Regions from separate parts of the Streptomyces clavifer genome, predicted to be linked through region 2. Evidence: riboswitches for the same ligand, from Rfam matches in the RefSeq annotation. Region 2 holds a riboswitch; the other holds the start of a gene.

Region 1 (15,488 bases), 5.8 Mb from region 2:
CATGCTGGGCGAGCGTGTTGCGGTCCAGCACCATCGCGTCGCCCCGCCGCCCGCCGAGCGCGGTGAACCGCTCCTCGGCGGCGGCGAGCAGTGCCGCGCCGACGCCGCGGCGACGCAGGCCGGGATGGACAGCGAGCCGGTACAGGTGGCACCGCCAGCCGTCGAAGCCCGCGATGACGGTCCCGGCGAGTGCGCCGTCCCGCTCGGCGAGGATCAGGGCGCCTGCGTCGCGTGCCACCAGCCGTTCGACGCCGTCCCGGTCGTCGCTGATGCTGGTGCCCTCCGCCGCGGACTTCCAGAACGCCAGAACGGTGTCGACGTCGTCCGCCGTGGCCGCGCGGATCACCAGATCATTCATGTCCGCCATCCCACCATCGGTCGAACTCGGGAGTCGAGCGGATTCCGCGATGCGGGCGGGCGGTCGCAGATGTACGGGCCACGAAGTGCTTCCCCTTGCCGGTGCTAGCGCGTACGCGCTAGCGTGATGCCGTGCCCAAGACTCAGCTGAACGTTCGCGTGGACGAGGCGACCGCCGAGGCAGCGCGGCAGCGCGCCCTGCAGAGGGGGATGAGCGTGAACCGCTACATAGAGGAACTCGTCAAACAGGATGCGGGCGAGGTGGGACACACCTTCGTCGAGGCCGCGGCCGACTTCATGAAGCAGTACGAGTCGGTGTTCGCCGAGGAGTTCGGCCCGGAGCGCGAAGGCACCCGTTGAATCTGCAGATCGACCTTTCCTGGCTGCTCATGGTCGCCGAGCACAAGACGCCCGGTGACCCGCAGGTCGTCGACTGGGGTGCGCTCGTCGCCGCGGTCAGCCGGCACGAGGCGGAGATCTTCGGCAGCCCCGTCTACAGCGATCCGCACTCCCGTGCGGCCGCCATGCTGCAGCTGCTCCTCCACGTACCCGCGCTGGAACACTCCAACGCCATGTTCGCGTCCGCGGTCGCCTACGGCTACCTCGTCGCCTCGGGGCTGAAGGTCACCACGTCGCCCGAGCAGGTACGCGATCTCGCCCGCCTGGTGAAGGAGGGCAAGGCGGACGTCCGGACGATCGCCGACGAACTGCGTCAGTGGAGCCTCTGACCCGGCCCCGGCCTCCCACCCGCGGCACGGGTCCGCCCGCCCCTGTGGTCCGCCCCCGCCCCGGTGATCGGGGACGCGGGTCAGGCGGCCCGGCCCACCGGCGGCCGGGCCCGGGGCAGGGGGCGGGAGTCTCATTCCACGGCCATGGGCCTGCGGGCCACACCGAGCACGCAGGGTGTGGTCGGCAGCTGGACGCCCTTCTCCGGGATCCGCAGCCTCCGGTACACGCCCAGCTCGAAGCCGGCCGACTCGATGGCCGCGATCGTGTCCCGCGCCGTGTGGCAGCCCCCGAAGAGCAGTGGCCATACCGTCCGGTCCACCACCCGCTGGGTGGTCGCCAGCGCTCGCCCCGGGGCCAGCGTGTGCTCGAAGAAGCGCAGCTCACCGCCCGGCCGGAGTACACGTTTGATCTCGGACAGCGCCCGGGGCAGGTCCCGAACCGTGCACAGCACCAACGACGCCACCGCGGCGTCGAAGGCCTCGCTCTTGACCGGGAGGGCCTCGGCCGTGCCCGGCACCACATCGACCGGGACCTCGGCGCGAAATCCGGCACGGGCCGCCAGCTGACGGAGACGGCGCTCGGGTTCGATCGCCACCACCTCGGACACCGACCCCGGGTAATGCGCGAAATTGAGGCCGTTTCCCGCGCCGATCTCGATGACCCGGCCCGAGACTCCGGACAGGAGCTCCTCACGGAGCCCGGCGATACCGCCCCTGAGGTCGGCCGTCACGCTCACCCGGGCATAGAACCGGGCGAAGACCGGATGGTGCACCGCGTCCCGCGGAATCCTCGTGCTGCGCAGACGCATGACGGACCTCCTCGGCGGGACGCGTACGGCTCCTTCGATTCTCCCCCGTGCGGGCCGGCTCAGCCCTCCAGATACGAGCCCGCTCAGCCCTTCACCTGCCGAGCCGGTTCCCACCCAGCTCCGGCGCCAGCCAAGCCGCCGCCCGTGCACGGAAATCGGCGGGGGAGAGCGACCCCGCCCCGGCCGGGACCACACCGAGCAACGGGGCGCCCGCGGCGACGGGGAGGTCTTCGAGGTTGCACCGGGCCGCCAGATCGGGTTCGGCCGGCATGCTGCCCACCACCACGCCGGGACATGCCAGGCCACGGGCTCGCAGCGCCTCCGCCGTCAGCGCGGTGGCGTTGAGGGTCCCGAGGCCCGCGGGTGCCACGACCAGCACGGGTGCGGCCATCAGCCGGGCGGCGTCCGCGAGTGTGGAGCCCTGCTCGTCGAAACGTACGAGCAGTCCGCCCGCGCCCTCGACCAGCACCAGATCGTGCTCCGTCGCCAGCTTCTGGGCCGCGTCGGCGATCTCGTAGGGGCGCACGGGCGGCAGGCCGGAGCGGCGTGCCGCGGTCTCCGGGGCCAACGGCTCGGGAAAGCGGGCCAGTTCCACCGCCGTCACCCGGCCCCCCGCCAGCCGCACGACCTCGGCCACGTCCCCCTGCTCCCCGGGGGCGAGACCGGTCTGAGCGGGCTTGAGCACCGCGACCCGCCGACCTGAACAGGCCGCGGCCACGGCCGCGGTCACCACTGTCTTGCCGATCTCGGTGCCCGTGCCGGACACCACCAGAATCGTCATCTCAGCCCTCCCTCGCCGCCGCGTACACGGCCCGGCAGATCCGCGCCACATCGTCGTCGCCCGTCACGTACGGGGGCATCGTGTAGACGAGATCGCGGAAGGGCCGCAGCCATACGCCCTCGCGGACGGCCGCCCGGGTGGCGGCCGCCATGTCCACCTCGTGGTCGAGCTGTACGACACCGATCGCGCCCAGCACGCGCACGTCCCGCACGCCGGGCAGACCGGCGGCCTCGGCGAGGCCGTGCCGCAGCCCGGCGCCGATCCGCTTCACCTCCTGCTCCCAGTCCTGGCCGAGCAGCAGCTCGATGGACGCGCAGGCCACGGCCGAGGCGAGCGGATTGCCCATGAAGGTGGGCCCGTGCGCGAGCACCGGCACCGCCCCGCTCGAGATGCCCTCCGCCACGCGGGTGGTGCACAGTGTCGCCGCCAGCGTCAGGTATCCGCCGGTCAGCGCCTTGCCGACACACATGACATCCGGGGACACCCCGGTGTGCCCGGCCGCGAACAGCTTCCCCGTACGGCCGAATCCGGTGGCGATCTCGTCGAACACCAGGAGCACGTCGTGCGCGTCGCACGCCTCGCGGAGCACCCGAAGGTACTCCGGCGAGTGGAACCGCATCCCTCCCGCACCCTGTACCACCGGCTCCACGATCACCGCGGCCAGCTCGTCGGCATGCGCGGCGATCAGTTCCCGCAGGTGCCGGACATAGCGGGCGTCCGGCTCCGCGTCGAAGCCGTCGGGCGGCGCGTCCGCGAAGATCTGGCGAGGGAGGGCCCCCGACCACAGCTCGTGCATACCGCCTTCGGGATCGCAGACCGACATCGGCTGCCAGGTGTCCCCGTGATAGCCGCCGCGCCACGTCAGCAGCCGGTGCTTGGCGGGCCGCCCGGCCGAGCGCCAGTACTGCAGGCACATCTTCACCGCGACCTCGACCGAGACCGACCCGGAGTCGGCGAGGAAGACGTGCTGCAGCGGCTCCGGAGTGATCTCCACCAGCCGGGTGGCCAGCCGGACGGCGGGCTCGTGTGTCAGCCCGCCGAACATCACATGGCTCATCCGGTCCAGCTGGCCGCGGGCAGCCTCGTTGAGCACCGGATGGTTGTAGCCGTGCACCGCCGACCACCAGGACGACATGCCGTCCACCAACTCGAGCTGGCCGTCAGCCGGTTCGGCGAGCCGGAGCCGCACCCCGGACGCCGACTCCACGACCAGTGGCTCCTGACGGCCCGGCATCGGACCGTAGGGATGCCAGACGTGGGCCCGGTCCAGGGAGCGGAGTTCGGCAGGGGAGAGCGGATCAGGCATTGGGCGCGATGTCCGTGCCGGCGCCGCGACGGCGCACCGTCACCAGATCCGTTCGCACAGGGTCCGTTCGCGCAGGTTCCGCACCTGCGGGTTCGGGCCCCACAGCCGGGGCCTCGGAGGAGTCCTGAGCGGCCTCGGGAGTTTCGCCGCACGGGGAGCAGCCGCCGTCGTGCGAACCGCAGCCGCCGCCCGTCGTGGCGCGGTGCCGGGGAAGCGTCGTCGTGTCCGCCCCCTCCACCTCGAAACCGGCGTCCGCGATCATGTCGAGGTCGGACTGGCCCGACTGCCCCTCGGTGGTCAGGTAGTCACCCAGGAAGATCGAGTTGGCCAGGTTCAGGGCGAGCGGCTGCATCGAGCGCAGATGGACCTCGCGCCCGCCCGCGAGCCGCACCTCGACGTCCGGGCAGACGAACCGGACCATCGCCAGAATGCGCAGGCACCGTTGGGGAGTCAGGTGCCACTCCTTGGCGAGCGGGGTGCCTTCGATCGGGATCAGGAAGTTCACCGGCACCGAGTCCGGGTCCAGCCCGCGCAGCGAGAACACGACGTCCACCAGATCGGCGTCGGTCTCACCCATTCCCGCGATCAGCCCGGAACACGCCGAGAGGCCCGCGGACTGGGCCTGCTGCACGGTGTCCACCCGGTCGGCGTACGTGTGGGTGGTCGTGATCTCCCCGTACGTCCCCTCCGAGGTGTTGAGGTTGTGGTTGTACGCGTCGGCGCCCGCGGACCGCAGCCGGTCGGCCTGACCCTCCGAGAGCAGACCGAGGCACGCGCACACCTCGACGTCCTCGTGCTGCTCCTTGATCGCCTCGATCGTCTGCGACACGCGGTCGACGTCCCGGTCCGTCGGCCCCCGGCCGCTCGCCACCAGGCACACGCGCTTCGCACCGCCGGCCACCCCGGCGGCGGCGGCCTTCGTCGCCTCGTCCGGTTTCAGCCAGGTGTACTTGAGGATCCCCGCCTTGGAGCCGAGCCGCTGCGAGCAGTACGAGCAGTCCTCGGGGCAGAGTCCGGACTTCAGGTTCACCAGATAGTTGAGCTTCACGCGCCGCCCGAACCACTGACGGCGTACCTTTCCGGCCGCGGCCACCACGTCGAGCAGTTCGTCGTCCGAGGTCGCCAGCACGGCGAGCGCTTCTTCACGGGTCGGCAGTTCGCGCCGCAGTCCCTTGTCCACCAGCGTGTTCAGCAGGTCCATGGCCCTGATCCTGACGTACGGCACCGCCATCGGCCAAGGAGGAACCGGACAGCAGAGGCGGCCGAGGGTGTGTGTATTGCCACATCCTGACCTGCTGCGCACCCCGCTAGGGTCTGTGGGCTGCCTACAAAAGGGACCGCCCCCATGCCCTTCGCCCCGTTCGACTGGATCGATGACGAGGCCCGCCGCCGTGCCGCGGCCGGACTCGTCCGCACCCTGCGCCCCCGGCCCGCCGAATCGGGACTGCTCGACCTCGCGAGCAACGACTATCTCGGTCTCACGCGGCACCCCGAGGTGACCGCGGCCGCAGCCGAGGCGGCCCTCCGCTGGGGAGCGGGTGCCACCGGGTCGCGGCTGGTCACCGGGTCCACCACCCTGCACGCCGAACTCGAACGCGAGCTTGCGGACTTCTGCGGTTTCGAGGCAGCCCTCGTCCTGTCGTCCGGTTACGCCGCCAACCTCGCCGCGCTCACCGCGCTCACCGGGCCGGAGTCGCTGATCGTGTCCGATGCGGGGAACCACGCCTCGATCGTCGACGGCTGCCGACTCTCCCGCGCGGCCACTTCCGTCGTTCCGCACGCGGATCCGGACGCGGTGCGGAAGGCGCTGCACACCCATGGCGGACGGGCCCTGGCCGTGACCGACTCCGTCTTCTCGGTGGACGGCGACGCCGCTCCGCTGGGCGCCCTGGCCGACGCGTGCCGGGGCGGCGGAGCGGCACTCCTCGTGGACGACGCCCACGGCCTGGGCGTCCTGGGCGAGGGCGGGCGCGGCGCGCTCGGCGCCGCCGGGCTCGCGGGCGGCGAGGACATCGTGGCGACACTCACCCTCTCGAAATCCCTCGGCAGCCAGGGCGGGGCGATCCTCGGCCCTGCCCGCGTCGTGGACCATCTGGTCAACGCGGCCCGGACGTTCATCTTCGACACCGGCCTCGCTCCGGCGGCCGCCGGAGCCGCCCTGGGCAGCCTGCGGCTGCTGCGCAGGGAACCGGAACGGGCGGGCCGGGCCCGGGCCGTCGCCGCCGAACTGTACGACCGGCTGTCGGCGGCGGGGCTGACCGCCGTACGACCGGACGCGGCCGTCGTGTCGGTCCGGGCGCCGTCGGCACAGGCGGCGGTGCGCTGGGCCGCCGACTGCCGTTCGGCCGGTCTCGCGGTGGGGTGCTTCCGGCCGCCCTCCGTCCCGGACGGGATCTCCAGGCTGCGGCTGACCGCGCGGGCCGATCTGACGAGGGACGAGATCATGGCCGCGGTGGCCACGATCGTGGCCACCGCCCCCTCCGGCTGACCGCTCAGCCGCCCCGGTGCTCCCGCAGCCCGGCCACGAAGGACGTCCAGGCCGTCGCGGTGAAGTGCAGCGGCGGCAGGTCCACATCCTTGGAGTCCCGTACGGCGAGCAGGTCGCCGTCCAGTGGTGCGGCTTCCACGCAGTTGTTCATCCCGGTGCTGCGGCTGCTGCGCCGCCACCGGAGTGCGGGCTGTGCGAGACGGTCGGACATCGTGCCCCCCTCGGGCAGTCTGAAGATCCGGTCAACCGCCGCGGCCTACGGCGGCGATGAGGTCCAGCGAACGCTCCGGCGACAGCGCGTGAGCCTGCATGGTGCGGAAGGCCGAGCTGTACGCCTCAAGGTCTTCTCTCCGCTCCAGATAGAGACTACTCGTCAAGTGGTCAAGAACGACCACATCCAGATCAGAAATGGTCGGGAAGGAGAAGATAACGAAAGGTCCGGTGAGGCCGATGTAGCTGCCTGCGTCGAACGGGAGCAACTGCAACTGCACATGCGGCAATTGGGCCACGTCGGCCAGATGATTCAGCTGGTTCCGCATGACCTGTGGACCGCCGACGCCACGCCGTAGTACGGCCTCGTCGAGCACGGCGCTCAAGTGGAGCGGTCTGCGCGCGTGCAGTACTCCCTGCCGGGCGAGCCGGACCTCCACCAGGGAGTCCAGCTGCGCGGGCGGCAGCCCGTCCAGGGAGGACCGGGTGACCGCCCGTGCGTAGTCGGCGGTCTGGAGCAGTCCCGGCACCACCGAGGTCTCCAGGGTGCGTGCGGCTCCGGCCTGGGACTCCAGGCTGATGAAGTCGCGGTACTGGGGCGGGATGAGACCGCGATAGGCGTGCCACCATCCGTTGCCGCCCCCGCCCGCGGAGCCGACGAGCGCCTGGAGCAGTGACCGGAGCTGCGCGTCGTCGACCCCGTAGGCATCCAGTAACCGGGTCACGTCGCCCGGCCTCACCCCGCTCGCTCCCGTCTCGATCCGGCTCACCTTCGACTGGTGCCAGCCCAGCAGCCGGGCCGCGTCGCGGCTCGTGAGTCCCGCGCCGTGGCGCAGGCCGCGTAGTTCCTCGCCGAGCTTGCGACGGCGTACGACAGGGCCGTGCTGCATGCCGGCCTCCTTCCGCTGTGCGGAGAGCCGACCCGTGCCGGGTCGGCTCGGAAAGGGGCCAGTGTTGCGCCAGTACGAGGCTCAGGGGGCAGAGTTCACCGTAATGAGCGACAGATATATGCATATCTTGTGGATCGTCGTTACAGAGGGGTGCATCAGTGGCAGTCTGACGCGAAGCACAATCCAGGCCGATCGCGGTTCGGTCCGGGCGGGAAGGGACGGCGTCGCCATGGCAGACCATCAGGAAGCAACCGTCACTCTGCCGAGCGATCCGGTCTCGGTCTCCGCGGCCCGGAGACACGTGACCAGGGTGCTTTCCGAATGGGGCCTGTCCGACGATTCCGAGGCGGCCGACGTCATCCGGCTGATCGTGTCGGAGCTCGCCACCAACGCCGTGCAGCACACCTTCGGACAGTCGCCCACGTTCACGGTGGACCTCCGCCTCGACCGGGACGTCGAGCTCTACCTCGGAGTGACGGACAGTCACCCGCGCTGGCCCCAGAAGCTGCCCGCGGCGGTCCGGCAGGACAACGGTCGCGGCATGGTGATCATCCGTGCCCTGGCCAAGGAGTGCGGAGGGGGCCTGGGCGTCAGTCCCACCCCGGACGGCGGCAAGACCGTGTCCATCACCCTTCCCTGGCCCGTCCCCGCACGGGCCTGACGCCAGGTGCCGGTCGGTCGGCCTCCCGTGCGGATCCCGAGCCGCCGTACGGATCCCGGGCCGCCGCACGGATCCCTGGAGGCCGTACGGACCTCGCGCCTTCCGTTCGTCCGGGGGTCCCGCCTGGAGCGTGCCTTCGCTACGCACCTGAACTCCCGCACGGGCCGAGTTCCCGAGCGCGCTCGCGACTCCCGGCCAGGCCGGGGGCCCGGCCCGGCTTCCCACGCCGCAGGCCACGGCGCGCACCCGTGGTCACCACAGTCACTGCGTTCCCGTCGCCCCGCGGCCGAAGCCGCTGCGGAGCAGGGCCCTGAGCGTGGTCGCCGCGACCGAGCTCCGGTCACCCCGGTGCACCACGGAGATCGTCCGCCGGAACGCCGCCGCCTCCAGCCGGCGTACGGCGAGGGGCGTCGGGGACATCGACGCGACCATCTCCGGTACCACCGCCACGCCGAGCCCCGCGCTGACCAGTGCGCACACCAGCGCGTAGCCGGGGGATTCGCAGACCACGGCGGGGGTCGCCCCGGCCTCGGCCAGCGCGCGCTCCACCCCGCGTCTCGGCGGATGGGCGGGTGCGCTGCTGATCAGGGGCCTGCCCGCCAGCTCGCCCACGGGCAGGGAACCGCTGCCCTCGGACAGGACGTGGCCGACGGCGGTGATCAGCACCAGCTCCTCGACGAGCAGCGGGTCGGCGGACACCCCTGCGGGCATCGGCTCCGCGGTCGCGGGCTCGTACGCATGGGTCAGCGCCAGATCCACCTCACCCGCGGCCACCGCGGCCACCCCGGAGGGCGGCTCGTAGTCCGTGACGGTCAGTTCCACGTCCGGGTGGGCGCGCCGGAAGGCGGCGAGCACAGGGGGCAGCAGATGGATTCCGGCCGTCGTGAACGTACCGACCCGCAGTCGCCCTCCCGACAGCCCTGCGAGGCGGGCAAGCTCGTGCCGGGCCTGGTCCATCTCGTCCAGCACCCGTCTGGCCCGCCCCGCCAGCAGCTCACCGGCCGCCGTCAGCCGCGCCCCGCGATGGTGCCGCACCAGGAGCACCGCACCGGCTTCCCGCTCCAGCTTGGCCAGCTGCTGGGAGAGTGCGGGCGCGGTGTAGCCGAGCCGCGCAGCCGCCCGGGTGATCGAACCGGCCTCGGCCACCGCCACCAGCGCGGCCAGGCGCGTCGGATCGTACATTAAGCGTTCCTTTTGGCAGACCCAGAAGATTGCAAGTACACGCTAAAGGCCCGACGGGGTCATCGTGTGCACATGGACGCACAACTGATCGCCTTCATCGGGGTGGCCGCGGGCATGGTCGCGCTGCCCGGCGCGGACTTCACCGTGGTCGTACGCAACGCCCTGGCCTCGCGTGGATCCGGGGTCGCCACCGCGGTCGGAGTCGCCGGGGGCCTGCTCGTGCACACGGCGCTGGCCGTCGCCGGTCTGGCCGCCGTACTGGTCACGATGCCCGTGCTCTTCCGCACCGTGCAGCTGCTCGGAGGTGCCTACGTGCTCTGTCTGGGGCTCGGCGCCCTGTACGCGATACGCCGACGGGGTCCGGTGGCGGAGGGGAACCCGTCCTCGGACGAGGCCGGGGACAGGGCGCCGATGAGCCCCGGGCGCTCGCTGCGCCAGGGATTCCTCACCAACGCCCTGAACCCCAAGGCGCCCGTCCTCTTCCTGAGCCTGCTGCCCCAGTTCGTCCCCGACGGGCAGCCGCCCCTTCCCAGGACCCTGCTGCTCGCGTCGATGGTCGTACTGCTGGCGCTCGTCTGGTTCCCGGCCGTGGCCCTGCTGGTGGACCGTCTCGGCCGGTGGCTGCGCCGGCCGCGTACCGCCCGCGCGATCGAGGGCGGCAGCGGCGCGGCGCTCACCGCACTGGGCCTCGTCCTGGTGACCGGACCCCTGCTGCACTGATCCAGGTGGCTACAGCCGTCAGCGGACCCTCCCGTACCAGACGCTCTTCGACCAGATCTTCTCCAGCCGGACCACGGCACCGGTCTTCGGCGAGTGCCAGATCTTCCCCCCGCCGGCGTAGATGCCCACGTGGTAGACACTCCGGCCCGAGTGGAAGAACACCAGGTCGCCGCGTTGCCGCTGCGACTTGGTGAGGTGGCGGGTCTTGTTGTACTGCTGCTGGGCCGTGCGGGGGAGCTTCTTGCCCGCCTTCTTGAAGGAGTAGAGCGTGAGGCCCGAGCAGTCGAACCGGTTGGGCCCCGTGGCGCCGTAGCCGTACGGCGAGCCCTTCTTCGAGGCAGCGATCTTGAGTGCCTTCGTCGAGTGGGTCGCTGCCTCGGCGTCGTTGACGAGGCCGGGCGCCAGCATGGTGGTACCCAGAGCGATGGTGAGGACCGAGGCCGTTCCGGCCCGGGCAAGCAGAGACGGGACATGAACCTGCGCAGTCATGCGCAACCCTTCGTCAGCCGCCTGTGAAGGATGACCTGTCGGGTTCGGGCTGGCGAAGTTGCCCGGCCGCACACGGCGGCTTCACCCCGAGGGCCGCCCGGAATTCCGGTCGGCCCGTTGTGCTCGGGTCCTCCACTCCTGCCGATCCACTTCTGTCGACCAGGCATCCGGACAGCGGCAGGACTCGGCGTCCGCCCGGACCGCCCCGCCGCGGTGGCGGGGGCTTGTCGTCCCAGGGATCTTTACTCACGGACCGCCGGATTTCCGAGCTGAAATGGCGTTATGTGAGAGTCATCACGACTGATCCATTCGGGTGGACGGGTTCTGTTCCGGGCCTCGTCGGCGTTGTCCGACCAGCCCCGTACCAGCGGCGGAAGTACATATTCCGCTTGGCGTCCGCGCACACTGCGCAAGTTGGACTGTCCCTCGTGCGGGCGAGCGTCTACGCCGAACGAGCGAGCGAAACTGGTCCTCCCACCGGGCGTGTCGTGAAAGGGCGTCGAGAGCCGGCGGGGGCGGGGGATCCGGGGTGGGGCAGCTGTCAACTCGTCGGATCCGGAGGCATGGTGACCCGGCCTGCGCGTCGCTCCCCGTCCAGCAGTCGCAGTGCCCGTGCCAGCGTGGCCGCGTGAATCTGCGTCTCGCCCCGGTCGTGCATGAGTGCGAGCGCGTCGCGGAGGTCGGCGGCCCGTGAGGCCAGCGCCTGAGCGGCCCTCAGCGCTCCGTAGGTGTCGCTCCCACGGGCCGGATTGATCCGGCCGATCTGGTCGAGCACTTCCAGATAGCAGTCGATGAACTCGGCTTCGGCGCGGGTCAGTGCGGGAAGCGGCGGGAGCTGGGGTGAGGGCATCGGGGTCCACCTCGCGGGGTGCGGCGACTGGGGCGGTGCGCGGTTCTCCACGGCGTGATCCACGCATCCGTACGCCGGGGCGTCGAGGGTGTGCCGCTCGACGGGTCGAACTCCCGCCGGAAAACCCGTGTGACGGGCCGGCACGGCGACGGGCATCGCGTGGACACGCACCAACTCGCCCTCCCCGAGCCGGAGACCGGGGGCCGGTCCCGCACCGGAGCGTCCGGAGCAGGCTGTTGTATGACTACCCGCCCACCGGCCCGTGCATGTCGCCGCCCCGGCCCGCCCGTGCCTGTCGCCGCCCCGGTCGGCCGGGGCGGCCGCGAGCCGCGCCCCCGCACCCGCGGTCGGCCCGTCCGAGGAGGAACGCCTCCACGTCGTGGACGGGGGCGCGGCATCCTGGGTCGTGCGTCGCCGTCGTGGCGTGGAGCGAGCCGCAGGGCGAGTGGAGGGAGGGGGAGAGGCCCCCCTCGGCGCCGAAACGGCCGAGGTGCTCACGAGTCGGCCACCCCTCCGGTGTGGCGGGTGCGCGGCCGGCTCCGGTGTGAGGACACTCAGCCCACGGGTACGGGATCGGGCTCGGACGCGGGGGCTGCGGCGCCGTCGGTCCGCTCCGGGCGCCCGCGGCCGGCGACGAGGACGGCGAGCAGGCCGAGCGCAGCCCAGGCCGCCAGGATCGCCACGGCTCCGCCGGCGCCCCTTCCGTCGAAGAACGCGACCGACCGGAGCAGCGAGCCGCCCGCGCCGGGCGGCAGCCACTGGCCGATCAGGCCGACCGGCTCGGGGAGCAGCTCGGGTGCGCTGGTGACGCCGGAGAACGAATTGCCCAGCAGCACGATCAGCAGTGACCCCAGGCCGATCCCCGCCGGGCCGATCAGGGTGGCCAGGCCGGCCACGATCGAGCCGATCGCCAGCACGGTCAGCCCGATGGCGCCGGCCTCCGTCCACCAGGCCCCGGTGATCGCGCCGAGCCAGCTGTGGGTGACCGCGGTGGTGGCGATGCCCACCAGCGCCGCCGTGCCGGCCAGGGTCACCGCAGCCCGGGCGCCGCGCAGCTTCATCGAGGTCACGACCGCGCCGGCGGCGACCCCGGCGATGGCCAGCGGCAGGATGCTCGCGCCGAGCGCGCTGCCGCGGGGGTCTGCCGCCGGGGCCGCGACGACATCGGTGACCGGTACGGCGGTTCCTGCCGGTGAGGCTCCCGCGACCATCTGGGTCAGCAACTGGGAGACGACGGGGCCCGCCGCCGACGCGACGAGGAGCTGCGGCCCCTTGCCGGTGGCCACGACGGCGCCGTATACGACCCGGTTCTCGATCGCGGTGCGTGCGGCGGCCGCGTCGTCGTAGCGGTGGATCTCGAAGGCTCCCTCATGCTGCTGGAACCGCTCCTGCAGCTGACCGGCCGCGGCAGCGGACCCGGCGACGCCCACGGGCAGATCGCGCGGCGCGATCCGTGCGGCAGGCCATGCGAAGGCCCAGAGGGCGAGCGTCACCGCCAGGGGGACGAGCAGGACGATCACCACCGCACGGCGGTTCGGTGCAGCAGACATGGGGGTGCCTCGATTCGAAAGTGGCGATCCAAAGAGAAGGATCGTTCGTTTTACGACGGCTTCACTGTCCGCCCGGGGCGGATCCTTGTCAAGAAGGAACGTTCGTTTTAGGTTTGGGTCATGGCACGCGTATCCCAGGAGCACCTAGACGCCCGTCGTCGGCAGATCCTTGCCGGGGCCGCACGCTGTTTCTCCGGCAACGGCTTCCACGGCACATCGATGCAGGACGTGCTGAAGGAGGTCGGACTGTCGGCCGGGGCCGTCTATCGCTACTTCGCGAGCAAGGAGGACCTGATCGCGGCCATCGCCGACGAGGCCTTCCGCTCCATCCGGCAGGCGTTCGAGGAGGCGGCGGAGCTCACTCCGCCGCCCACCCCCGACGTCCTGCTCGGCCGGGTGCTGCGCAGGGTGATCGACGGGCAGGTGTACGGGCTGGAACGCCGTACGTGCGCCGCGCTGATGGTTCAGGTGTGGGCGGAGACCCTGCGCGACGAGCGGCTGGCGGCGACGCTCGAGGGCGGTTACACCGGCATGCGCGCCGCCTGGGCGAAGCTGGTCGATGCCTATCGCGCGGCCGGCATCATGCACTCCGACGTGCCCGCCGACGATGTCGCCCGCACGATGATCGCCACCGCTCAGGGCTTCATGGCCCAGGAGGCGCTGTTCGGCGGGGCGGAGCCCGAGGTGCTGGAGAACGGGCTGCGGGGCCTGATGTCCATGGATCCGCAAAAGATCAGTTAACGCGCCGGAAAAACTTCCGCCCTAACGTGCAATACCTGGCCGCGGAGCCCCGACCGTTCTTCAACAGTCTGTTGAAGATGGATAGGGTCCCGCTGCGCCCGGGGCCGGTACCGGGCGGAAGACGAAGAGGGTGGAAGCGTGCAACTGACTCCGCACGAACAGGAACGCCTGCTCATCCACGTGGCGGCCGACGTCGCCGAGAGGCGCAGGGCGCGTGGGCTGCGGCTGAACCATCCCGAGGCGATCGCCCTGATCACCTCGCACCTCCTGGAAGGTGCCCGCGACGGCCGGACGGTCGCCGAGCTCATGGCCTCCGGCAGGAAGGTGCTCACCCGCGCGGACGTCATGGACGGCATCCCGGAGATGATCCACGACGTCCAGGTGGAAGCCACCTTCCCGGACGGCACCAAGCTCGTCACCGTGCACGACCCGATCGTGTGACGGGGGAACGGCTGATGATTCCCGGAGAGATCCTGTACGCGGACGCCCCCGTGCCGCTCAACGAGGGGCGCCCCGTCACCCGCCTCACCGTCCTCAACGCCGCCGACAGGCCCGTCCAGGTCGGCTCGCACTACCACTTCGCCGAGGCGAATCCCGGCCTGGAGTTCGACCGCCGGGCCGCCCATGGGCTGCGCCTGCACATCGCCGCGGGGACCGCGGTGCGCTTCGAGCCCGGTATCCCCGTCGACGTCGAACTCGTCCCGCTCGCAGGCCTGCGCATCGTCCCCGGACTGCGCGGCGACACCGGAGGTTCCCTCGATGCCTGAGCTCAGCCGCCCGGTGTACGCCGATCTGTTCGGGCCCACCACCGGTGACCGAATCCGGCTCGCCGACACCGACCTCGTCGTCGAGATCGAGGAGGACCGCTGCGGCGGCCCGGGGCGGGCCGGTGACGAAGCCGTGTTCGGGGGCGGGAAGGTGATCCGCGAGTCGATGGGCCAGGCGCGCACCACCCGCGCCGAAGGTGCACCCGACACGGTGATCACCGGCGCCGTCATCATCGACCACTGGGGCATCGTCAAGGCCGACCTGGGCATCCGCGACGGCCGGATCACCGGCATCGGCAAGGCCGGCAACCCGGACACGATGGACGGTGTCCATCCCCACCTGGTCATCGGTCCCGAGACCGAGATCATCGCGGGCAACGGCAAGTTCCTCACCGCGGGGGCCATCGACGCCCACGTCCACTTCATCTCGCCGACCCTGATCGACCAGGCGCTCTCCGCGGGGATCACCACCCTTGTCGGCGGTGGCACGGGACCGGCGGAAGGTACCAAGGCCACCACCATCACCCCGGGCCCCTGGCACCTCGCCCGGATGTTCGAGGCGCTGGAGGCCTATCCCGTCAACATCGGTCTTCTCGGCAAGGGCAACACGATGTCCCGCGAGGCCATGCACTCCCAACTGCGGGCCGGAGCACTGGGGTTCAAGATCCACGAGGACTGGGGCGCCACCCCCGCCGTCATCGACGCCTGCCTCGGGGTCTGCGAGGAGACCGGCGCACAGCTGGCCATCCACACGGACACGCTCAACGAGGCGGGCTTCGTCGCCGACACCCTGGCCGCCATCGCGGGTCGCTCCATCCACGCCTACCACACCGAAGGCGCGGGCGGTGGGCACGCACCCGACATCATCAGCGTGGTCTCGGAGCCGTACGTCCTTCCCAGCTCCACCAACCCGACGCGGCCGCACACCGTCAACACCATCGAGGAACACCTCGACATGC
Region 2 (15,488 bases):
GCACCGCTCCGAGGTCGAGGCGGCCCTGGGCCGGATCCGGGACGCCCGCATCCCGGTCCTCAACATCGACCTGATCTACGGGATCGACGGGCAGACGGAGAAGACCTGGCGCACCTCGCTGGACGCCGCCCTGGCCTGGCGGCCCGAGGAGCTGTACCTCTACCCGCTGTACGTGCGCCCGCTGACCGGCCTCGGCCGCCAGGGCACCGCGGCGGGCACAGCGGACGGGCCGGACGCCGCCTGGGACGAGCAGCGGCTGCGCCTCTACCGTGCGGGCCGGGAGCATCTGCTGGGCCAGGGGTACGAGCAGGTGTCGATGCGGATGTTCCGCCGTGCCGACGCGCCGCACGCGGGTCCCGACGACTACGCCTGCCAGACCGACGGCATGATCGGGCTCGGCTGCGGCGCCCGCTCGTACACCTCCTCGCTGCACTACTCCTTCGACTACGCGGTGGAGATGCGGGAGATCAGGGGCATCATCGACGGATTCACGGCGACCGAGGACTTCTCCCGCGCCGAGGTCGGCAGGTACGTCGACGGTGACGAGGCGCGCAGGCGCCACGTTCTGCAGTCGCTGCTCCAGGCCGGGGGTCTGCGGTCCGAGGAGTACCGAGAGCGGTTCGGGTCGGATCCCCGGGCCGACTTCACGGACGAGCTCGACCTCGTCGCCGGGCGCGGCTGGCTGGACACGTCCGCGCCCCCCGGTCTGCTGCGGCTCTCACCCGAGGGCCTGGCCCACTCCGACGCGCTGGGCCCGGAGCTCTTCTCCCCCGCCGTACGGGCCGCGATGGCCGCGTACGAACAGAAGTGAGCCGCCCGATGAGCACGGACACCCCGACGGTGGACCCGACGAACAGGGACCGATGAGCATGGACCTGACGATCCTGTACCGGGGCCCGCTGGCCTCGTGCGACTACGACTGCCCCTACTGCCCCTTCGCCAAGCGGCGGGACAGCGGCGAGCAGCTGCGCGCCGACCGGGCGGCACTGGAGCGGTTCACGGCCTGGGCCGCCGCGCAGACGGGCGACCGGCTGTCGGTGCTGTTCACTCCGTGGGGCGAAGGGCTGGTCCGGTCCTGGTACCGGAGGGCGATCATGGAGCTGTCGCAGCTGCCGCACGTGGGCCGGGTCGCCATCCAGACCAATCTCAGCGCCCGTACCGGCTGGCTGACCGGCGCCGAGCGCGACAAGGTCGCCCTGTGGTGCACGTACCACCCGGGCCAGACACCGTACGAACGCTTCCTCGGCAGATGCCGGGAGCTGTCGGACCTCGGAGTGCGCTACAGCGTCGGCGTCGTGGGGCTGGACGACCATCTGGAGGAGGCCCGGCGGTTGCGTGGCGCACTGCCCGACGAGGTGTACCTCTGGATCAACGCCGCCGAAGGGCACAGCTATACGGACGCGGAGGCGGACCGGTGGACGGCCCTCGACCCGCTCTTCCCCTACAGCAGGCACCCGCACAGCTCGGCCGGGCTGCCCTGCCGGACGGGCGAGTCCGTCATCTCCGTCGACGGCGAGGGTACGGTGCGGCGCTGCCACTTCGTCCGGGCCGAGCTGGGCAACCTCTACGACGGCAGCTACCGGCGCTCCCTCGGCCCGCGCGGCTGCCCGGCCGACGTGTGCGACTGTCACATCGGCTATGTGCACCTGGAGACGCTGCCGCTGTACGACGTCTTCGCGGGCGGCGTCCTGGAGCGGATCCCCGCGCGCCGGCAGACCCTGGATCTGTCGCCGGTCAGGCTCGCGGAGCGGTGACCGGGCCCGCCGGGCGCACCATGAAGACGTCGACCGGGTCCTGGGCCTCCATGACGAATCCCTGCCGCTCGTAGAGCCGGCGTGCGGCGCTGCCGCGCAGGACGGTCAGACGCACGGTCGCGCCTTCCCGGTCGGTGCCCTCCAGCACGGTACGCAGAACGGCGGATCCGAGCCCCCTGCCCTGGTGCTGCGGGGCCAGGTAGAAGTGCTCCAGCAGCTTCCCGTCGCCGGCGGGCCGGACGGTCACGCATCCCGCGAACCGGCCGCCGGCGATCACGAGGGACGTGTGCCGGGTGGAGAACGAGTCCCGCAGCCGCTGCCGCACGCGGTGCTCGTCGTAGCGTCCGAGGCGCTCGAGGTCCGCGCGCATGACGACGGCCCGCAGCTCCGCGACCGCCTCGACGTCATCGGCCCGTGCGGCGCGCAGCTCCCACTCCGGTACTCCCGGCGGACCGGTCCGTTCCGAGGCGGCCGCCGCCGGGAGCCGGGCGGTCGTCCGGGAACTCACAGCGGCAGCAGGTCGGGGCGCTTGGCTTCGACGTGGTCGCCGGAGGACTCGCCGCGCAGGCGTCGTCCGATCCACGGGACCAGGTACTCACGTGCCCAGTGGATGTCGTCGCGCCGCACTTCGAGCGTCCCGCGCTGGGCCTGCGGCGGCCACATCTGGTCGGGGTCGGCCGGCACGTCGAGTCCCAGGACCTGGGCGGCGCGCAGCGCGACCCGGGTGTGGCCCTCGGGCGAGAGATGCAGCCGGTCGTTGTCCCAGGCGCGCCTGTCCTGCACGGACCGCAGCGACCACAGGTCCAGGACCGGGCAGTCGTAGCGGTCGGCGATGGAGCGGACATGGGCGGTGTACGTGGCGATCTTGCCGCGCAGGTGACGGAGCACCGGCACATGCCGCGTGTCGAAGCCGGTGGTGACCATGACGGTGCCGACGGACTGCGTCAGATCGGCGACCGCGCGCTCGAAGCGTTCGGCCACGTCGTCCGGATCGGAGCCGGGCCGGATGATGTCGTTGCCGCCCGCGCAGAAGGTCACCAGATCCGGTGCCAGTTCCCTGGCGCGGGGGACCTGTTCCTCGACTATCTGGTCGAGGAGCCGTCCGCGTACGGCGAGGTTGGCGTACCGGAAGTTCCCGTGCGGGCCTTCGGGGACCCCGGGAACCAGGAGCTGGTCCGCGAGGAGAACCGCGAAGCGGTCCGCCCAGCCGAGGAGCCGCCCATCCGGACCCAGGTCCCCGACACCCTCGGTAAAACTGTCGCCGATCGCCGCGTACGACCCGATGATGCCTCGTTGTGTGTTTCTCGAATCGTCTGCCACAAGTGCATATCCTGCACCTTTGAATGTGACCTACGCGACCGTAATGGGGGGTTGACGGGTGGTGAGAAAGACCACCCGGTCAGGTTTTGGTAAAGCCGGAATAAGAAGAGGGGCGGTGCGCCGCCGCGCACCGCCCCTCTTCCCGGCGAACTGTCGAACTTTCGGGCCGACCGACGGCCGTGTCCCATGGAGGCCTTCACATGAAGACGCCCACATCGGGATGCTCATATCGAGACGTCACCCGAGGGCTTTCAGCTGGAGAGCCTCGCGGGAAGACGCCCGCCCGGAGACGCCCCTCAGATGGAGACGCCGTGCGCGCGCAGGTAGGCGACCGGGTCGACGTCCGAGCCGTAGCTCGGGCCGGTGCGGACCTCGAAGTGGAGGTGCGGGCCGGTGGAGTTGCCGGTGGAGCCGGAGAGGCCGATCTGCTGGCCGCCGGTGACGGTCTGGCCGGCGGAGACGTCGAGCGACGACAGGTGGGCGTACTGGGAGTACATCCCGTCGCTGTGCTGGATGACGACCTCGTTGCCGTACGAACCGCTCCAGCCGGCCGAGACCACGGTGCCCGGGCCGATGGACCGGACGCTCGTGCCGGAGGCGGCCTGGAAGTCGGAGCCCGTGTGGTAGCCGCTGGACCAGCTGGCGCCGGAGGCGCGGTACTGGGTGGTGACGTTGGCGTCGGCGACCGGGGAGGTCCAGCCGGAGCTGTTGCTCTCGGAAGCGGCGGAGGAGTCGGACGCGTTGGTGGCCGTCGTCTTCTTCTCGACCGGAGCGGCCGCCTCGGGGGTGGCCTCCGCCTTCGAGGGGGCGGCCTCGGACGGCGCGGCCTTGGGCGCGGACTGCACCGCCGGGCCGGACGCCTTGGCGCCGAGGGTCAGCTTCATGCCCGGGAGGATCAGGCTCGGGTTGTCGCCGACGACGTCCCGGTTGTCCTTGTACAGCTTCTCCCAGCCGCCCTTGAGCTTCTGGTCGGCCGCGATCTTCGACAGGTAGTCGCCCGAGACCACGGAGTAGGTCTTGGGCGCGCTCTGCTTCTTCGCCACCGAGGCGGCGGGCGCGCTGTGCGCCGCAGCCGCGGCCGCCGGCTTGGCGGCGGGAGCGGCCTGCTCCGCCGCGTGCGCACCGGTGGCGCCGATCAGCGGAAGGGCGAGAACGGCGCCGCCGGTCCCTGCGGCGAGGACGCCACGGGAGATCGGGCCGGTCTTCGTACGACGGTGCTTACCCTTTGCGGGCATGGGGATGTCCTCTCCGGCGCCTGCGAGGTGAGCTGTCGGGTTCGGGCTGGAGATGCCCGGCCGCGCTGGACGCGACTTGACCCCGAGCCGTCCCGGATCCCTCCGGTCGGCGGCTTGCCTGGTTCCCCCGCTCCTGCCACACGTAGGTCGGTGCGGATTCCGGGCGGCGGCAGGATTAGGCGTTCCGTCCGGATTGACCGTGACCGTAGGCGAGCCGGGACGCCGGGAACAAGCCGCCGGTTGCGGACCGGAATCCGCCCCTCCTTTCCCGTCCGGAATTCCGGTCACACTCCGTGGATTACGGATCTTGGCTTTCCGCGCGGCGTCCGGAATACCCGCCCGTGGTTCCGCCACACACCGTCACGGATATGATCCCGCTCACCTGCCGCCGCCCATCTCCCGCACAAGCGGGGCATGTTCTGCTAAATACACCAATACGGACATGGCGCGATTTCTCTTCCTTTCGGACCGGGCCGAAAACGGGGCGAAGACCGAGACGGTTGCCCGATGAATCCATGTCGTATCGTCGCGAGCGTGCCCTCGTCGGCGAGAGGCGCCGACGCCAGACACTTCAGGAGTCCTTGTGACGCAGCTGCCAGAGGTTCCGCCGACCGACACCGAGCTGACCGGTGTCCGCAACTTCCGCGACGTGGGCGGGCTCCCGACCGTGGACGGCCGGAAGGTGCGGCACGGGCGCCTCTACCGCAGCGGGCACCTGGCGCACGCCACCGAGGCCGATGCCGCGTTCCTCGCCGGCCTCGGGCTGCACACGGTCTTCGACTTCCGCAACGCGGCGGACCACAAGCTCGACGGCCTCGACGTGGAGCTGCCCGGCGTCCGCAACGTCAGCATCCCGCTCTCCGACCCCGCCGACGGCGCCGAGTTCTGGCGGCTCGTGCGTGACGGGAACATCCAGCAACTGCGCTCGATCCTCGCCGACGGCAGGGGCAGCGACCGCATGATCGCCTCGTACCGGTCCATCATCACGGACCGCACGGCCGAGCACAGCAGGGTGCTGCACGCGCTGGCCGAGGACAGCGTTCCCGCGCTGATGCACTGCGCGGCGGGCAAGGACCGGGCCGGCCTGTCGATCGCGGTCTCGCTGCTGGCGGTCGGGGTCGAGAAGGAGGCCATCGAGGCCGACTACCTGAAGTCCAACGACGCGCACCGCCGCTACAAGGTGCGGCGCAGCGACACCTCGTCGGCGGGGATGTCCGACGAGGTGATGGAGCTGCTCAATCCGCTCTTCGGCGCGCACCCCGACTACCTCGCCGCCGCGTTCACCGCGATCGAGGAGACCTGGGGCGGCACGGAGCGCTACCTCACCGAGGGCCTGAAGCTGACGCCCGCCACCCGCGAGCGTCTGCGCGAGCGCCTCGTCGAGGACGCGTAGGGCCGAGGCGCCGGCGAGCCGGCCCCACCTCCACCGTGAGCGGCAGACCCTCCCCCGCCACGTCCGGCGGGTCAGCTCTTGCCCGCCACGGTGAACAGGACGTAGAGGAACGCCGCGATGACGTGCCCGGCCACCAGGTACGCGAAGAGCCGGATGACCACACCGCGGGGCATCTTCCGCTCCTGCGTGTCCGTGCCTTTCTGCCTGCGGGGCGTGAGCGGGTCGTAGTCTGCTGAATCGGACATGACAGTCCTCTCTTTCGACCGCTCGGGCCGAGGGGAACGAAGGATCTGAGGGGTATCGGGACGGGCGGGGTTCACACCCGGTGGACCTCGCCGCCCAGGCACAGCTCGGCTGCGGGACTCTGCAGCAGTGTGTGGACGAAGAGCAGCCGCACGCCTCCCCGGTCGAGGGCGGCGATCCGGTGCGGGGTGAGCGAGTCGAAGTGCGCGCTGTCACCGGGCCCGAGGTCGTGCACGGTCTCCCCCAGGGTCACCCGCAACCGCCCGTCGAGGACGTACAGCCATTCCTCGCCGGGATGGACGCGTACGAGATCACTCTGTGCCCCGTACGGGACGCTGACGCGCAGCGCCTGCATGGCACGGCCCGAGGCGCCGGCCTGGTGGTACAGCCAGCCGTCGGCCTCGGCACCGCCGAAGCCTCCGCCTGACCCTTCGAAGGGGGCCACTCCGGGGCGGGAGATCGCCCCTCCGCCGACGGCACCGCCGCGGACGATCGCGTCACGTTCGGGCGGCATCTCCCCGAGGAGTGCGGAGACCGTCGTACCGTAGATGCGGGCGAGTCCGAGCAGCATGGGGAGCGAGGGCTGCCTTCGGCCCGTCTCGAGCCGGGAGAGGTGGGCCGGGGAGAGCCCCGCCCGCCCGGCGGCGGTCTCCAGGGTGAGGCCCCGGTCGCGACGCAGGTCACGCAGGCGCGGCGCGACCCCCGGCAGATCGTCGGCCACCCCTCCTTCGGGAGGTTTCATACATTCATTGAGCCAGGATCTTTCCTCTCGGGCAAATTTCTTACCTCAGAGGCAAGAGCTCAGCGGTTGGCCACCGCCTGCTTCACCAAGGTCCTGCCGAAGTCCCACATCAGCCCGCCCCCGTCGTGCGCGTCGTCCATGACCGCGCTGAAAGCGGTCACGAAGCGGTCCACCTCCCGCTCCCCGATGACCAGCGGCGGAATCAGCTTGATCACCTCCAGGTGGTCTCCGGACACCTGCGTGAGGATGCGGTGTCTCTGCAGCAGCGGGACCACGACCATCTGTGCGAAGAGGCCCTTCCGCGCCGCCTGCAGCATGGTCCAGCGGCTGCGGAGCTTCAGCGAGGAGGGCCGGCCGAACTCGATGCCGATCATCAGCCCCCGCCCCCGGACCTCGTGCAGCAGCTCGTAGCGGCCGACGAGTGCCGCGAGCCGCTCCCGCAGGAGATCACCGGTGCGGCGGGCGTTCGCGACGGTCTCCTCGTCCTCCATCACGGCGAGCACCGCGAGCCCGGCCGCCATGGCCTGGGCGTTCGATCCGAAGCTCGCGGAGTGGACGAGGACCCGGTCCATGGAGGAGTAGACGCGCTTGAAGATCCAGTCCTTGCCGAGCGTCGCCCCGACCGGCACGTAACCGCCGGACAGCGCCTTGGCCACGCAGACCAGATCGGGCTCGACGCCCTCCTCGTGCTGGTAGGCGTAGAAGTCGCCGGTCCTGCCGAGCCCGGTCTGCACCTCGTCGGCGATGAGCACCGCCTTGTGCCGGTGCAGCAGCTCCTGCGCCGCCCGCAGGAAGCCGGGCGGCGCGGCATGGACACCCTTGCCCTGGATCGGCTCGACGACCAGACCGGCCACATCGCCGCGCTTCAGCTCGCGCCTCAGGGCGTCGAGGTCGCCGAGCGCGATCTCCGTGTCGGGGAGCAGGGGTGCGAAGCCGTCCCGGAAGCCGGACTCGCCGTTGACCGAGAGCGAGCCGGTGGTCAGTCCGTGGAAGGCGTGGGTGCAGTAGAGGATGCGCCGCCTACCGGTGGCGTAGCGGGCGAACTTGAGCGCGGTCTCGACCGCCTCGGTCCCGCTGTTCCCGAAGAAGACCCGGTCAAGGTGCGGGCTGTGCGCCAGCAGCCGCTCGGCCAGCAGTCCGGGCAGCGGCTGGCAGTCGAAGCGTGTGAGGTCGGCGAGCGAGGCGTCGAGGACGTCGTGCAGGGCCTTGCGCACGACGGGGTGGTGCCGGCCCAGCCCCATCACGCCGAAGCCTGCGAGCATGTCGAGGTAGTCGTTGCCGTCCGCGTCCCAGAAGTACGCGCCTTCGGCCCGCTCGTAGACCTTGTCGAAGCCGAGCGTGCGGAGCATGCGCGGCAGTTGGTGGTTCAGGTGCCGGGTGTGCAGCTCGTAGCGTTCGGCGCCGCGTTCCGCGAGGAGCCGTGCCAGGTCGAAGCCCGTGGGCCCGTCGTCCTTCATTCCCCGCTCTCCCTTCGCCGCGTTCCGGTGCCGTGACCGGCTCGGTGCCCTGCGGTCCCGAGCCCCGTGGTGATTCCCCATCGTCGTGTTCGGGCCCCTTCCCGGTCCTGGTTCAGCTCACGGTCACGGCCGGGACCCCGGAGGCGGCGCCCGCCTCCTCCATGCCGTCCGCGATCTTCATGGCTTCCTCGATGAGGGTCTCCACGATCTTCGACTCCGGGACGGTCTTGATGACCTCGCCCTTCACGAAGATCTGGCCCTTGCCGTTGCCCGACGCCACACCCAGATCAGCCTCACGGGCCTCACCCGGACCGTTCACGACACAGCCCATCACCGCGACCCGCAGCGGGACCTCCAGACCGTCCAGCCCCGCACTGACCTGATCCGCCAGCTTGTACACATCCACCTGCGCCCGCCCGCACGACGGACACGACACGATCTCCAGACGCCGCTGCTTCAGATTCAGCGCCTCCAGGATCTGCAGACCCACCTTGACCTCCTCCACCGGAGGAGCCGACAACGACACCCGGATCGTGTCCCCGATCCCCTCCGACAGCAGCGCACCGAACGCCACCGCGGACTTGATCGTCCCCTGGAACGCGGGGCCGGCCTCGGTCACACCCAGATGCATCGGGTAGTCGGACTGCGCGGCCAGCTGACGGTAGGCGTTCACCATCACGACCGGGTCGTTGTGCTTCACCGAGATCTTGATGTCCCGGAACCCGTGCTCCTCGAACAGCGACGCCTCCCACAGCGCCGACTCCACCAGAGCCTCCGGCGTCGCCTTCCCGTACTTCCGCAACAGCCGCGCATCCAGGGAACCCGCGTTCACACCGATCCGGATCGGCGTCCCCGCATCCCCGGCAGCCTTCGCGATCTCCTTGACCTTGTCGTCGAACTGCTTGATGTTGCCCGGATTCACCCGCACCGCCGCACACCCCGCGTCGATCGCCGCGAACACGTACTTCGGCTGGAAATGAATGTCCGCGATCACCGGGATCTGCGACTTCCGCGCGATCGTCGACAACGCGTCCGCGTCGTCCTGCGTCGGACACGCCACCCGCACGATCTGACAGCCCGACGCCGTCAGCTCCGCGATCTGCTGCAACGTCGCACCGATGTCCGACGTACGCGTCGTCGTCATCGACTGCACCGACACGGGAGCATCCCCACCGACCGCCACCGACCCGACCTGGATCTGACGGGTGACGCGTCGGTCGGCGAGCGGCCGGGCCGGCAGCGCGGGGAGACCCAGCGCGACCGGCTCTCCCGCGGTCATGGCGTCACCGGTTCCCGCCGATGGTCTCCCGCGCCGCCCGCAGGGACTCCTTCAGCGACCCCATGGTGGCGAGGACGGCGGTCGGCTCGTAGCCGCAGTGCGCCATGCAGTTGGCGCACCGCGGGTCCTTGCCGCGTCCGTACTTCTCCCAGTCGGTCTCCTCGATGAGCTCCCGGTACGTGGGGACGTACCCGTCGCTCATCAGGTAGCAGGGACGCTGCCATCCGAAGAGCGAGTAGTTGGGGATCGCCCAGGCCGTGCACGGGAAGTCCGCCTTGCCCTCCAGGAAGTCCAGGAAGAGCGGCGAGTGGTTCAGGCGCCAGCGGGCCCTGTTCCCGCCGGCGAAGGACTTCTTGAAGAGCTCGCGGGTCTGCTCCACGCCCAGGAAGTGCTCCTGATCGGGTGCCTTCTCGTAGGCGTACGCGGGCGAGATCATCATCTCGTCGACCTTCAGGTCGTCGTTGAGGTAGTTGAGGACCTCGATGATGGTCTGGGGGGTGTCGGTGTTGAAGAAGGTGGAGTTGGTGGTGACCCGGAAGCCGCGCCGCTTGGCCTCCTTCATCGCCTCCACCGCCTCGTCGAAGACACCTTCCTTGGCGACGGACTCGTCGTGCCGCTCGCGCAGTCCGTCGATGTGCACGGCGAAGGCGAAGTACGGCGACGGCGTGAACTTCTCGAGCTTCTTACGCATCAGCATGGCGTTGGTGCAGAGGAAGACGTACTTCTTCTTCGCCACCAGCTGACGCACGATCTCGTCGATCTGGGGGTGCATCAGCGGTTCCCCACCGGCGATGGACACCATCGGGGCGCCCGATTCGAGCACCGCCCCGACCGCCTGGGCGACCGGCATGCGCTGCTTGAGCACCCCGGCCGGGTGCTGGATCTTCCCACAGCCCTCGCACGCCAGATTGCAGGCGAACAAGGGCTCCAGCTCGACGATCAGCGGGAACTTGTCCCGCTTGCGGAGCTTCTGTTCGATCAGATACGTCGCAACCTTGATGGACTGACGGAGCGGCATGGCCATCTGGGCTCACCTCCTGGGGAGCAGCAAAGATCGGTGCCATTCATGGAAAGCCGGAAGGACAGCACGAAGAACACGGAATGCCGATATTCCACCGCGGACCGTGCCGATACGGACGAGCTCGTACTCAGGAGCGTCCACGACCACTCGTACGGCCGCAACCGGGCGGGGGCCGGTCCGTACAGCGGTGCGGAGCGTGGCGGCGGACTCCATGTCCACCGCGATGGCTCCGGTGGCCCGGAGCCCGGCGCGTTCGGCACCCCGGACGACGTGACCGGAGCCGGTCACCGGCCCGGTGTGGACGTTGCGGCCCGGTACCGCTCTGGTCAGCGCGTCGACCAGCAGACCCGTCCCGGTACAGGCCGTCGTGCCGCTGTCGTCCCGGGTCTCCTCGGCCACCACGAGGTCACCGGGGTGCATGCCGGGGGCCAGCCCCGCGCAGAAGCCCGAGGCGATGACCGCGGCGCCCCGGACCCCGTCCTGTCCCAGCGCCCGGCGGACGGCGTTCTCCGCGGCCTTGGGACCCATCCCGGTCCTGATGACGGTCACCGGGCCGGGGCCGCCCTTCCCCCTGCCCGTGCGCAGGGCGAGGTGCTCGATGCCGAGCGCGCAGGCGATGAGCAGTGGCATGACGGGGGCGGGGTGCCTCCGGGCATCGCCCATCCGGTCAGGCCCCCTTGCCGGTACCGGTGGCGAACGGGTCGCCGTAGACGTACCGGCCGAGGGCGGTGAGGGGGAACACCTGCCGGTAGAGGTGGTAGTTGATGGAGAAGTCCCAGGGGAAGCCGGTCCCGGTGAAGTAGGGCTCGTCCCACGAGCCGTCGGCCTGCTGGGTCCCCGCCAGCCAGCCGATTCCCCTCGCGACGGGCCTGCCGTCGCGCTCCCCGGCCGCGAGGAGTGCGAGGAGTGCCCAAGCGGTCTGGGAGGCGGTCGACGCACCGCGTCCGACCCACTCCTCCTGCTGGTAGGAGCGCAGGTCCTCGCCCCAGCCGCCGTCCTCGTTCTGGACGGACTCCAGCCATCCGACGGCCCGCCGGACGGAGGGGTGCGCCGCGGGCAGCCCGGCCGCGATCAGGGCCGGCACCACGGACCCGGTGCCGTAGATGTAGTTGACGCCCCATCTGCCGAACCACGCACCGCTCGCCTCCTGTTCGGCGAGCAGCCACTCGATGCCGCGGCGGGTGCGGGGGTGGCTCGAACGCCCCTCGACGGCGAGCATCTCCACCACGTGCCCGGTGACGTCGGCGGACGGCGGATCGATGACCTCGCCGAAGTCGCAGAACGGCAGCCGATTGGGGAAGGGGCTGGTGTTGTCCGCGTCGAAGGCGCCCCAGGCGCCGTTGCGGGACTGCATGCCGAGGTTCCAGCGCACCCCGCGGTCGATCGCGGCCTCGACCCTCTCGGGGTCGGGGTGACGCACCCGGCGCAGCGCGAGGACGACTTCCGCGGTGTCGTCGATGTCGGGGTAGTTGTCGTTGTGGAACTCGAACGCCCACCCCCCCGGGGCCAGTCGGGGCTTGCGCACCGACCAGTCGCCCGGCCGTACGATCTCCTCGCCCAGCATCCAGTCGGCGGCCTTCACGAGGGCCGGGTGGTCGGGGCTCAGCCCGGCGTCGGCGAGCGCGATGGTGGCGAGGCAGGTGTCCCAGACCGGTGACTGGCAGGCTTCGACCATACGGGCGCCGTCCTCGCGCAGGACGGTGAACCGGTCGAGCGAGGCGAGTCCGGCGCGCATCACCGGGTGGTCGAGGTCGTAGCCCAGCAGGTGCAGGGCGATGACGGAGTAGACGGCGGGCGGCTGGATCCCGCCCCAGCACCCGTCGTTCTCCTGGCGCTCGATGATCCAGCGGGCCGCCGCGTTCATGGCGATGCGCCGCAGTCCGCGCGGGGCGACCTTGTGGTAGAGGTGCAGTGCCTTGTCGAGCCGCTGAAAGACGCCGTCCCAGCTGGCCACCGGAGCCGTACGCCCGGGAGGGTTCGGGCGGGCGGGGTCGGTGTGCAGCTCGTCGAGGGTGAACGGGGCGGGGCGGACGGGCCGCTTCGCGGAGACGACGGTGAGCGGGACGATGGTCTGACGGGCCCAGCAGCCGAAGTCGTAGATGTTGAGCGGGACCCACTTCGGGAAGAACATGAGCTCGGGCGGGAGCTCGGGCAGGTCGTCCCACTTCCACCAGCCGAAGAGCGCGAGCCAGATGCGGGTGAAGACCCGGGCTGCCGCGATGCCTCCCCGGTCCCGGACGAAGCGGGCCGCACGGATCATGTGCGGGTCGTCCGGCCGGTCTCCGGCCAGCCGGAGCGCGACGTACCCCTCGATGGTGGCGGAGAGGTCGCCGGGACCGCCGTGGAAGGTCGCCCAGGTTCCGTCGCCCAGTTGCTCGCCGCGGATGAAGCGGGCTGCCGCCTTCACGGTGGCCGGGTCCTGGATGCCCAGGAACTGACGGAGCAGCAGGTCCTCGGCGTCCATCGTGACGTTGGTGGCGAGGTCCCCCTTCCACCAGCCCTGCTCGTCCTGCCTGCCGAGGAGGTGCCGCACCGAGCGTTCCGCGGCCTGCCGCGCGGCGGCGAGCACATCGTCCGCGGCAGTGGTCGTGTCGGTCGGATCGCTTACCGGGGCTGCGCGGAGGTTCGCGGCTCCGGTGCTTCCGTCGGTCGTCGCTGTCATGGCTTCCCCTTCGTGCAGTTGGTCCGCTGCTGTGCTGGGGTCTCCGTCGGCGGGTGCCCGGTCAGGGCACCCGCCGGCGACTGCGAGTCATATGCGAATGGTGATCATCTCTTTCGTACGACGACGAAGTCGGCAAGTGCGGTGAGCTGTGCCCGTACCTGTTCCGGCATGTCGACGCCGTGCAGTGCCTCGATGGCCACGGCGTGCTGACGACGGGCTTCCTGGGCGGTCCACTCCCGGCCGCCCGCCTCCTCGATGAGTGCCGCGCGTGCGGCGAACTCCTCCTCGGAGAAGCTGTCGAAGTCGTTGCTCTTGGCGTCGGCGGCCAGCAGCTCGCCCAGCTGGGCGGAGGCCGGTCCGCCCGCGGCGAGCGCGGCGACGACGGGCAGGGACTTCTTGCGCTGGCGCAGATCACTCCAGGTCTGCTTGCCCGTGGACTCCGGGTCTCCCCAGATCCCGAGCAGGTCGTCGACGGCCTGGAAGGCGAGGCCGAGGTGGTAGCCGTACGCCTCCAGTGTGTCGGCGGTGCGGTCGTCGGCGCCGCCGAGCACCGCTCCGATGGACACGGCGCAGGCGAGCAGCGCGCCCGTCTTGTTGCCCTCCATCTCCAGGCACTCCTCGACGGTGACCCGCTCGCGGTGCTCGTAGGAGATGTCCTGGGCCTGCCCGTCGATGAGCTTGCGGGTGGCGGTGGTCAGCCGGCGGGCCGCCCGGCCTGCCTCGACGGTGCCGAGCTCCAGCAGGATCTCGTTGGCCAGCGCGAAGAGCGCGTCGCCGACGAGGATGGCCTGGGCCGGCCCGTGCACCTTCCACACGGTGTCGCGGTGGCGGCGCTGCTCGTCGCCGTCCATCAGGTCGTCGTGCAGCAGCGAGAAGTTGTGCACGAGTTCGACGGCGACGGCGCCGGGGATGCCGGCCTCGGGCGGCGCGCCCGCGGCTTCCGCGGACAGCAGGGCGAGCGCGGGGCGCACGGCCTTGCCGCCGTCGCCGTCGGCCGGCCGGCCCTGGGCGTCGATCCAGCCGAAGTGGTACGCCGCGACGGTGTCCATGGGCGGCGCCAGCCGGTCCACGGCAGCTCGCAGCACCGGCGTTGACAGGGCCCTTCCACGCTCCAGAAGCGCGGTGACGTCCGTGGTGTCCGCCACGGTGTCGTAAGCCGGATTCGCCGGGGTCACAGACTCTCCTCTTGTTCCGGTGGTACTGCTCATGCCGCTTCCTGCAGCGGATGTTCGTGGGGTCGTCCGAGGGTGTGGAGCGCGGCGTCCGCGGCACTGAAACCGCTGCGGACCGCACCCTCCATCGTGGCGGGCCAGCCGGTGGCAGTCCATGCGCCTGCCAGATGGAGTCCGGGGGCACGGGTGTGCGCACCCGGCCTCAGCCGCCCCGTCCCCGGAGCGGGTGCGAACGTCGCGGTGCGCTCGCGGGTGACGAAGAAGTCGCGGACACCGGCGCCGCGCGCGGCGGGGAGGAGCTTCTCCAGCTCGGGCAGGTAGCGCCTGCGCAGCTCGGCGACGGGCAGGTCGATCTCGTCCTGGGCCGCGGACTGGGACACCGCGAGGTACTGCCCGCCGCCCCGGAGCCCGGACGTCGCGGTGCGGTCGAAGACCCATTGCACGGGCGAGCCGAGCGCGGCGAAGAACGGCCGGCGCAGCACCTTGCGGTCGTAGACGACGTGCACGTTGAGGATCGGCGCGTCGGTCAGTTCCAGGAGCCGGCCGGGGTCGTCGATCGCCCCGTCCGGCAGCAGCCCGTGGGTCTCGCCCTGAGGTACGGCGAGGACGACGGTGTCGGCCTCGAACCGTGAGCCGTCCGTCCCGACGGCCCACCGGCCGTCCTCGGTGCGGGTGAGGGAGCCGGCCCGGGTCCGTACGTGGAGCCGTACGCCCGCCGACTCGAGGGCCTTGCGGGCGAGGGTGTCGTGCAGCTCGCCGAGCGGCACGGCGGCCCAGCCGATGTCGGCGGCGCCGGGCTCGGAGAGCAGCCCCGTCTTGAAGACCATCGCGGCCAGTGCCATGGAGGCGTCGGGGGCGGTGGCGTTGAGCGTGGCGACGCCGACGAGGTCCCAGAGCGCCTCGACGGTCCGCTGCGACTGGCCGTTCCGGCGCAGCCAGGTCGCGAAGTCGATGCCGTCGAGCGCGGGGTCGGCCGGGTCGAGCCGGCCCAGCGCGAGTGCCGCGCGGGCGACGCCCGCCTTCTCGGCGAGCGTGAGGTGCGGGTAGGCGGCGAGCCCGCCGGCGAGGTGCAGGGGCACGGGCAGCCCGGTGCGGCGCAGCCGTCCGAGCCTCGGCCCCCGGGCCCGCCCCACATCGAGTACGGGGACGTCGAGACGCTCCTGCAGGGGGGCGAGGTGGGTGCCTTCGATGCGGTCCAGGAACCAGCGGT

What was found. A riboswitch is a leader RNA that binds a small molecule or an ion and turns the genes downstream of it on or off. The one in region 2 is predicted to bind cyclic di-AMP.
Region 1: it holds a riboswitch for cyclic di-AMP, as region 2 does, so the genes downstream of both, OG927_RS03745 (C40 family peptidase) here and OG927_RS29225 (M23 family metallopeptidase) in region 2, are expected to answer to the same signal.

What each region holds. Positions count from the first base shown of each region.
Region 1 covers NZ_CP107793.1:924,808-940,295, reverse strand. The annotation lists gene OG927_RS03810 (GNAT family N-acetyltransferase) at 1-367, opposite strand, end outside; gene OG927_RS03805 (hypothetical protein) at 490-717, shown strand; gene OG927_RS03800 (hypothetical protein) at 714-1,085, shown strand; gene OG927_RS03795 (class I SAM-dependent methyltransferase) at 1,217-1,894, opposite strand; gene bioD (dethiobiotin synthase) at 1,986-2,675, opposite strand; gene OG927_RS03785 (adenosylmethionine--8-amino-7-oxononanoate transaminase) at 2,677-3,981, opposite strand; gene bioB (biotin synthase BioB) at 3,974-5,182, opposite strand; gene OG927_RS03775 (8-amino-7-oxononanoate synthase) at 5,327-6,469, shown strand; gene OG927_RS03770 (DUF397 domain-containing protein) at 6,474-6,680, opposite strand; gene OG927_RS03765 (helix-turn-helix domain-containing protein) at 6,712-7,569, opposite strand; gene OG927_RS03760 (ATP-binding protein) at 7,799-8,230, shown strand; gene OG927_RS03755 (LysR family transcriptional regulator) at 8,492-9,412, opposite strand; gene OG927_RS03750 (LysE family translocator) at 9,485-10,132, shown strand; gene OG927_RS03745 (C40 family peptidase) at 10,151-10,621, opposite strand; cyclic di-AMP (ydaO/yuaA leader) riboswitch at 10,625-10,797, opposite strand; gene OG927_RS03740 (hypothetical protein) at 11,163-11,471, opposite strand; gene OG927_RS03735 (ABC transporter permease) at 12,026-13,021, opposite strand; gene OG927_RS03730 (TetR/AcrR family transcriptional regulator) at 13,142-13,762, shown strand; gene OG927_RS03725 (urease subunit gamma) at 13,901-14,203, shown strand; gene OG927_RS03720 (urease subunit beta) at 14,218-14,529, shown strand; gene OG927_RS03715 (urease subunit alpha) at 14,522-15,488, shown strand, end outside.
Region 2 covers NZ_CP107793.1:6,706,774-6,722,261, reverse strand. The annotation lists gene OG927_RS29245 (STM4012 family radical SAM protein) at 1-811, shown strand, start outside; gene OG927_RS29240 (STM4011 family radical SAM protein) at 870-1,754, shown strand; gene OG927_RS29235 (GNAT family N-acetyltransferase) at 1,735-2,181, opposite strand; gene OG927_RS29230 (SGNH/GDSL hydrolase family protein) at 2,259-3,074, opposite strand; gene OG927_RS29225 (M23 family metallopeptidase) at 3,371-4,309, opposite strand; cyclic di-AMP (ydaO/yuaA leader) riboswitch at 4,314-4,468, opposite strand; gene OG927_RS29220 (tyrosine-protein phosphatase) at 4,893-5,702, shown strand; gene OG927_RS29215 (DUF6126 family protein) at 5,774-5,947, opposite strand; gene OG927_RS29210 (helix-turn-helix domain-containing protein) at 6,019-6,687, opposite strand; gene OG927_RS29205 (aspartate aminotransferase family protein) at 6,747-8,144, opposite strand; gene ispG (flavodoxin-dependent (E)-4-hydroxy-3-methylbut-2-enyl-diphosphate synthase) at 8,257-9,423, opposite strand; gene hpnH (adenosyl-hopene transferase HpnH) at 9,428-10,447, opposite strand; gene OG927_RS29190 (phosphorylase family protein) at 10,454-11,107, opposite strand; gene shc (squalene--hopene cyclase) at 11,112-13,106, opposite strand; gene OG927_RS29180 (polyprenyl synthetase family protein) at 13,211-14,314, opposite strand; gene hpnE (hydroxysqualene dehydroxylase HpnE) at 14,311-15,488, opposite strand, start outside.